3 regions of the Nocardioides maradonensis genome follow, and region 2 is predicted to be linked to each of the others. Evidence: predicted binding sites of a transcription regulator. Region 2 holds the regulator's gene; each other region holds the start of a gene.
What was found. Region 2 encodes LexA, which represses DNA repair genes until DNA is damaged. Its sites were predicted from a motif close to TCGAACANNTGTTCGA; they were not measured.

Region 1: a site for LexA is predicted at 1,408-1,423, ahead of ACYVAQ_RS01155 (HNH endonuclease signature motif containing protein). Genes of this name have one in related genera too.
Region 3: a site for LexA is predicted at 980-995, ahead of ACYVAQ_RS12290 (HNH endonuclease signature motif containing protein). Genes of this name have one in related genera too.

The regions. Positions count from the first base shown of each region.
Region 1 is NZ_BAAHAZ010000001.1:272,958-275,176, forward strand. Features, by position in the region: gene ACYVAQ_RS01150 (transglutaminase-like domain-containing protein) at 1-138, opposite strand, end outside; gene ACYVAQ_RS01155 (HNH endonuclease signature motif containing protein) at 160-1,359, opposite strand; gene ACYVAQ_RS01160 (hypothetical protein) at 2,015-2,197, opposite strand.
Region 2 is NZ_BAAHAZ010000010.1:192,414-194,632, forward strand. Features, by position in the region: gene ACYVAQ_RS14035 (MXAN_6640 family putative metalloprotease) at 1-782, opposite strand, end outside; gene lexA (transcriptional repressor LexA) at 848-1,570, opposite strand; gene ACYVAQ_RS14045 (LysM peptidoglycan-binding domain-containing protein) at 1,805-2,140, shown strand.
Region 3 is NZ_BAAHAZ010000009.1:44,643-46,861, reverse strand. Features, by position in the region: gene ACYVAQ_RS12290 (HNH endonuclease signature motif containing protein) at 1-943, opposite strand, end outside; gene ACYVAQ_RS12285 (transaminase) at 1,201-2,219, opposite strand, start outside.

The DNA of each region.
Region 1 (2,219 bases), on a different contig from region 2:
GTCCTCGTCACGTCGGTGATCGTCTCGGAGATCGCGACTGAGTGCCCGGACGGCGGGGTGGTGGGCATCGGTAAACGCGTCTGCGGCCAGGTACTCCGGCGCGACACACGAGCCATCCGGTGGGGTGGGAGTCGCCACGACACGCAGGCTACGCGAGGCTCAGTTCCGCCGGTGGAACCTGTAGTCGCCCGAGGTCAGCTTGGTCATCTCGTAGCGGGTGTCGTGGGCTCGGTGGTGGTGATGGGAGCAGAGCAGGACTCCGTCGGCGAAGTTGGTGTGGCCGCCTTCGGACCAGGGCTTCAGATGATGTGCTTCACACCACGCTGCCGGGATCGAGCAACCCTCTGCCCGACAGCGCCTGTCGCGCTGGCGCATGGCCTTGCGCATCGGTGGGGTGTGGAACCGGCGTGCACGTCCGAGGTCGAGGATCTCGGAGTTGCCGCCGAGGACGACGGGGATGATCTTGGCGGTGCAGGCCAACCGACGGGCCTCGCTCGCGGAGATGGTGGCGGTGCCGAGCATGGCCGAGCCGAGCTCGTTCTTGAGCGCCTCGAAGGGGATGGTGACGATGACGGTGGTGGCGTCGCCGCCGTGGTCGGGGAGCCGCTGGGGGTCGAGGATCTCCAGGAGCCGGCAGAACGCCTCACCGCGACTGCGGGACTTGGTGACGCGGGGTGAGTCTTCGGCGTCGAGGTAGGTCGTCAGTCGCTCTGCGATGGAGTCGGGTACCAGTGCGGTGATCTTGGTGGTGCCGTCGCCTCGTCGTTGGAGCTTCACCGAGCACTTGTCGCGGGCGGCTTGCTCTTCGCGTTCCAACGCCTTGCCCAGTTCGGCTTCGGCCTGGTCGGGGGCGACGACCTCGAGGATCTTGGTGCCGAGGACAGTCAGGTCCTTGGGGTCGTAGGTCTGGGCGAGCTTGATGAGGTGTTTCTCGGCCCGGACGCGGGTGAGGTCGTCGACCTCGGTGGAGAGCTTGTCGATGGACCGGATGATCACTCGTGCTTGGGCGGTGTTCACGGCGCCTTCGCGCATGGCCGCTGCGGTCAGCGGGTGCGCCAGCAGGTCTCGCGCGAGGTGGAGGTCGACCCGGGCCGCCTGTGCGGTGATGCGGGTGGCGTGGGCGTACCAGGTGCCGGCGTCGCGGGCGGCGTGTTCTTCGGCCACATCGGAAGCGGCGGCGAGCAGTCGGAGCTCGAGCTCCGCGGTCTCCGACTTGACCCGAGCCAGAGTCAGGAGTGCCTGCTCCTTGTCGCGGGTGCGCAGGTAGTCAGCCGGCATCTCCGCGACCGAGTTCAGCGCCTTCTCGAGGTCTCGGGCGCACGCGAGGATCGGGTGGCAGAGCACCTGTTCCACGGTCATTGAGACTCCCGAGATGAAGCTGGTCAACTACCTCAATGATACCAGTGATCGAACAGATTATCGAGTGTCTCCACAGGCATCCTCGCAGGTCAGAATATGTTTTCTGGCGGCCGCGAAGCGGCGGCGCGGGCGAAGCCCGTGCCGACTCCGCGCCGTCATGCCCGTCGTCAGGGACCCACTGTCAAGGCCGCCGCAGGCGTCGCGCAGCGATGCCGGAGGCAGCCTCGACAGTGGGGGACGACGGGCTAAGGTGCGGCCGCCAGGCACCAGCCCCGAAGGAAGCCTGGGTTGGTTTCGATACGCCCTCGCTCGTTCCTCGCTCGGGCTACTCAACCAACGACGAGGCCGTTAGCGCTCGCGGCTGATATGTAGGGGCTGGCTGTCAAGGGCAGGGTGAAGGCGCCCGTCGTGGGTGTCTTCGCGGCGGGCGCCCCTGCTTCGCTGCTGGTGGGCCTGGTGAGCGTGTCGTTGGCGACGCGCGGTCATGCTGATATGCGCGGGTTGGGTACCGCAGGACGGTGGTTCGGCTGGAGCGGGACCGCTTGTCTAAGTACGAGCGTGGCCCCTGTCATGGGGGGCTGCTCATAGCCGCATCGCGGGTCGCTCCACGCGCTGCCACCAGGCCCTGGCGTGGCGGCGAAGCAGTCGGTGGGGCTCAGTCCTCCATCACGGCCAGGGACCAGCACCAGCCCGCGAGCTCGCGGGCGATCGCGACGTCGGCCACCGTGGCTCGCTTGCGGCGATCGATGAACCCGACCCAGCGCCGGTGCAGCCGCCGGTTCCCTTCATCGCCGCGGACCCGTGCCGCGGCCGGTGCGAGGTCCCAACGAGCCCGCATGGTGGCGCCCACGATGTAGCGG
Region 2 (2,219 bases):
GTCACCTCGAGGTTCTCCAGCGGCGTGTGGAACGGGTACTCCGCATGGGCGTAGTTGTTGTCGAGCACGCAGTACGCCGATCCGGCGAACTCGGTGTTCAGGGCGGGGTCGTCGCTCGTGCAGAAGCCGTAGAGGCTGTACCGGGAGAGCTCGCCGAGGTAGATGTCGGTCCTGGCGTCGCCGCCGTTGTCGGGGCTCGACAGGTCGCCGAGCGGCATCCGGTAGCCGGCCGCGGCGTACGTCGTCCAGACGTGCTCCATCGTGGCGAGCACCGAGTCGACGTAGTCGGGCGTGGTGTTCGTGTCCGCGTCCGCGGGGTCGACGCCGTTGGTGGTGTCGTTGTGGCCGCCCGGATCGCCGGAGGCCAGGTCGTAGTGCACGCAGAGCGGGAGGGTGGCGCTGCACTCCTCGTGCTGGGTGCCGGTGTAGACGACCGGGAAGTCCGGGTCGTGGTCGGAGGGGCCCGGCCGGGCGAGGATCCGGTCGGCCTGCCGGCGCTCGGCGGGGGAGAGCGTCGGGTACGCCGCCCGCAGGTCGCGCAGCAGCATGGTGGCGTCCTCGTGCTGCTGCGCCTGACGCGACGGGACCCGGGTGCCGTGGAACAGCAGGTCGGCGCGGGAGAGGGCGTCGGTTGCCTGCGCGTGGGTCATCCTCGGCCGCGCGTGGCCGGCGGCGATGGGCGTGGCGTGCGCCGACTCGCCGACGCCGGTGGCACCGAGGCCGGCGAGCGTCGCGGCGAGGACGAGGGAAAGGACGCGCGCCCGGCCGGAGGTGCGGATCACCTGCTGAATCTAGGGGATGCACACCTCCGCCCGGACCCGGCGCGGAGTAAAGATTGGGGCCTTCGTCAGACCTTGCGGAGCACCGCGGTGACCTTGCCCAGGATCGTGGCGTGGGTGCCGTCGATCGGGTCGAAGGCCGGGTTGTGCGGCAGCAGCCAGACCTTGCCGTCCTTGCGCTGGAAGGTCTTCACCGTGGCCTCGCCGTCGATCATGGCGGCGACGATCTCGCCGTTCTCGGCGGTGGCCTGCTGCCGGATGACGACGTAGTCGCCGTTGCAGATGGCGGCGTCGATCATCGACTCACCGCTGACCTCCAGCAGGAAGAGCTGGCCGTCGCCGACGAGCTGGCGGGGCAGCGGGAACACGTCCTCGACCCGCTCCTCGGCGAGGATCGGGCCACCGGCGGCGATGCGGCCGACGAGCGGCACGTTGCTGGGCTCGGGTGCGGCGTCGTTGATCGAGGTCTCGTCGTACGACGTCTCCGCCATGCTCGAGATCGGCTTGCGCTTCATCAGCGTCTCGGGGAGGAACACCTCGATGGCGCGGGGGAGGTGCGGGTCGCGGCGTACGAACCCCTTGGCCTCCAGCTGGCGGAGCTGGTGGGCGACGCTCGAGGTGCTCGTCAGGCCGACGGCCTCGCCGATCTCGCGCATGCTCGGCGGGTAGCCACGCTTGTCGATGGCCTTCTTGATCGTGGTCAGGATCCGCTGCTGGCGCGGGGTGAGGCCCGTGCCGTCGGGCGGACCGTCGGGAAGCTCACTCACGGGGCGAACAGCCTTCTTGGTCATGGATCGAACGTAACGCCGATCACCGTGGATCTCAAACAGGTGTTCGATGCGGCGTGTCGCGACACGCCGTCGAACACGCGTGCGACGAAATGCCGCGGTTGTGTCGAATGCGTGTTCTATGCTCGTCCATGTGTTCGATCGAACGTCTGATCGAAGCCAGGCCGAGAAGTTGTGTCGGCGGCCTCGGTCAGGGTGAGCGGACACGGACCAGCATCCACTTCCCCGGAGGCCACCATGAGCACGATCAGCTTCAGCCCCGCGTACGTCTCCCGCCCGCAGGTGCGGCTCACCCGCCGCGGCCGGCTCGTCGTCTTCGCGCTCAGCCTGCTGGCGGTGCTCGCCGTCGGCCTCGTGGTCGCCTCCGCCTCCGCCGCGGGCAGCCACTCCGGCACGCCCGACGTGCACGTGGTGACGGTCCAGCCCGGCGACACGCTCTGGGACATCGCGAGCGAGGCGGCCTCGGCGACCGGCACGCAGACCGGTGACATGGTGCAGCGCCTCGAGGACCTCAACCCGATCGAGGACGGCATGGTCTACGTCGGCCAGGAGATCCGCGTCCCGAACTCCTGAGGCGCACGCAGTCTCGTCCGTCGCCTCGACCCCGGCGGACGTAGGGGAAGACGAGGGGCCCGATCCGCATCCGGATCGG
Region 3 (2,219 bases), on a different contig from region 2:
CCAGGTCGAGGACCTCGGACTTCCCGCCGAGGACGGCGGGGATGATCTTCGCGGTGCACGCCAGGCGGCGGGCCTCGGATGCGGAGATGACGGTGCCGCCGAGCATCGCGGACCCGAGGTCATTGACCAGGGCCTCGTAGGGGAGGGTCACGATCACGGCCGTGGCGTCACCACCGTGGTCGGGCAGCCGGTTGGGGTCGAGGACCTCCAGCAGTCGGCAGAACGCCTCACCACGGGACCTGGACTTCGTCACGCGGGGTGAGTCCTCGGCGTCGAGGTAGGTGGCGAGCCGCTCGGCGATCGAGTCGGGGACCAGGGCGGCGATCTTCGTGGTCCCGTCGCCACGGCGTTGCAGCTTCACGCTGCACTTGTCGCGGGCGGCTTGTTCCTCACGTTCCAGTGCCTTGCCGAGCTCGGCCTCGGCGATGTCGGGGGCGACGACTTCGAGGATCTTGGTTCCGAGGACCCGCAGGTCGCGGGGGTCGTAGGTCTGGGCGAGGTTGATGAGGTGCTTCTCGGCGCGGGTGCGGGTGAGGTCGTCGACCTCGTCCGAGAGCTTGTCGATCGAGCGGATGATCACCCGCGCCTGCGCGGTGTTGACGGACCCGGCTCGCATGGCCGCTGCGGTGAGCGGGTGGGCGACGAGGTCGGCGGCGAGGTGGAGGTCGGCGCGAGCAGCGGTCGCCGTGATGTGGGTGGCGTGGGCGTACCAGGTGCCGGCGTCGCGGGCGGCGCGCTCCTCGGCGACATCACCCGCTGTCGCAAGGATCCGTAGCCGCAGCTCGGCGGCCTCGGCTTCGACCCTGGCCAGGGTCAGGAGAGCTGCTTCCTTGTCCCGGGTGCGGAGGTAGTCGGCCGACATCTCTGCGACTGACTTCAAGGCCTTCTCGAGGTCTCGTGCGCAGGCGAGGATCGGGTGGCAGAGCACCTGGTCCACGGTCATCGAGACTCCCGAGATAGAGCTGATCAACTCCTTCGATCATACACCTGTTCGAACAATTTCAGAAGGCATTTCGACAACAAATGCGCAGGTCAGGGCATGTTTTGTGGCGGCCGCGAAGCGGCGGCGCGGGCGAAGCCCGTGCCGACTCGGCTACGGTGCGGCCGCCAGTGACTGGCCCCGAAGGAAGCGGCAGTTGGTTTCGACACGCCGCTCGCTGGCGCTCGCGGCTACTCAACCAACGACAGCGAGGGGGCGACTCAACACGCCAGCGCCCCGACGACCTCCCGCAGCGCGGCGAGGTGGGTGTCGACGTGGTCGGCGGTGGTGGTGGGCCCCATCAGCGCCATGTTGTGGAACGGGGTGAGCAGGATGCCGCGGTTGACCAGGGCCAGGTGCACGTAGTCGTCGAGCTCCTGGTCGTGGGCCGCGTCGGCCTCGGTGCCGTTGCGCGGGGCGACCGGGGTGAACCGGTACTCCGCGCGGGCGCCGAGCTGGATGACGGTCCAGGGGACGTCGTACTCGTCGAAGACGGCCCGGACCCCGGTCGTGTAGCGGGTCGCCGTGGCGATCATGCCGTCGAACGCATCGTCGGTGAGCACCTCCGACAAGGTGGCGCGCACGGCGGCGAGGGAGACCGCGTTGCCGGCCATGGTGCCGCCGACGCCACCCATGTCGACGATGTCGAGGTCGGAGCGGCCCAGCACGGAGTCGGCGAACTCGGCGGAGACCCCGTACGCACCGGCCGGGACGCCGCCGCCGATCGCCTTGCCCACGACGACGATGTCCGGCTCCAGGCCCCACGCCCGCGTGCAGCCGCCCGGGCCGGCCGACAGGGTGTGCGTCTCGTCGATCAGCAGGAGGGCGCCGTACCGCCGCGTGAGGTCGCGTACGCCGTCCAGGTAGCCCGGCTCCGGCAGCACGATGCCGATGTTGGTCAGCGCCGGCTCCATCACCACCGCGGCGACGTCGCCGTGGGCGAGCTGCTCCTCGAGCCCCGCGAGGTCGTTGAACTCCGCCGCGCGCGAGGTCAGCGCCACGTCGACCGGCGCACCGACGTTGCCCGGACGCGACACCGATCCGCCACGACCGTCGGCGACGACGAGCGACTCGTCGACCGACCCGTGGTAGCAGTAGCTGTGGAACAGCAGCTTCGGCCGGCCGGTGACGGCTCGGGCCAGGCGGATGGCCCACCGGTTGGCGTCGGTGGCGGTGAGCGCGAAGTTCCAGCGGGTCAGCCCGAACCGGCGGGTGAGCTCGGCGCCGACCCACTCACCGT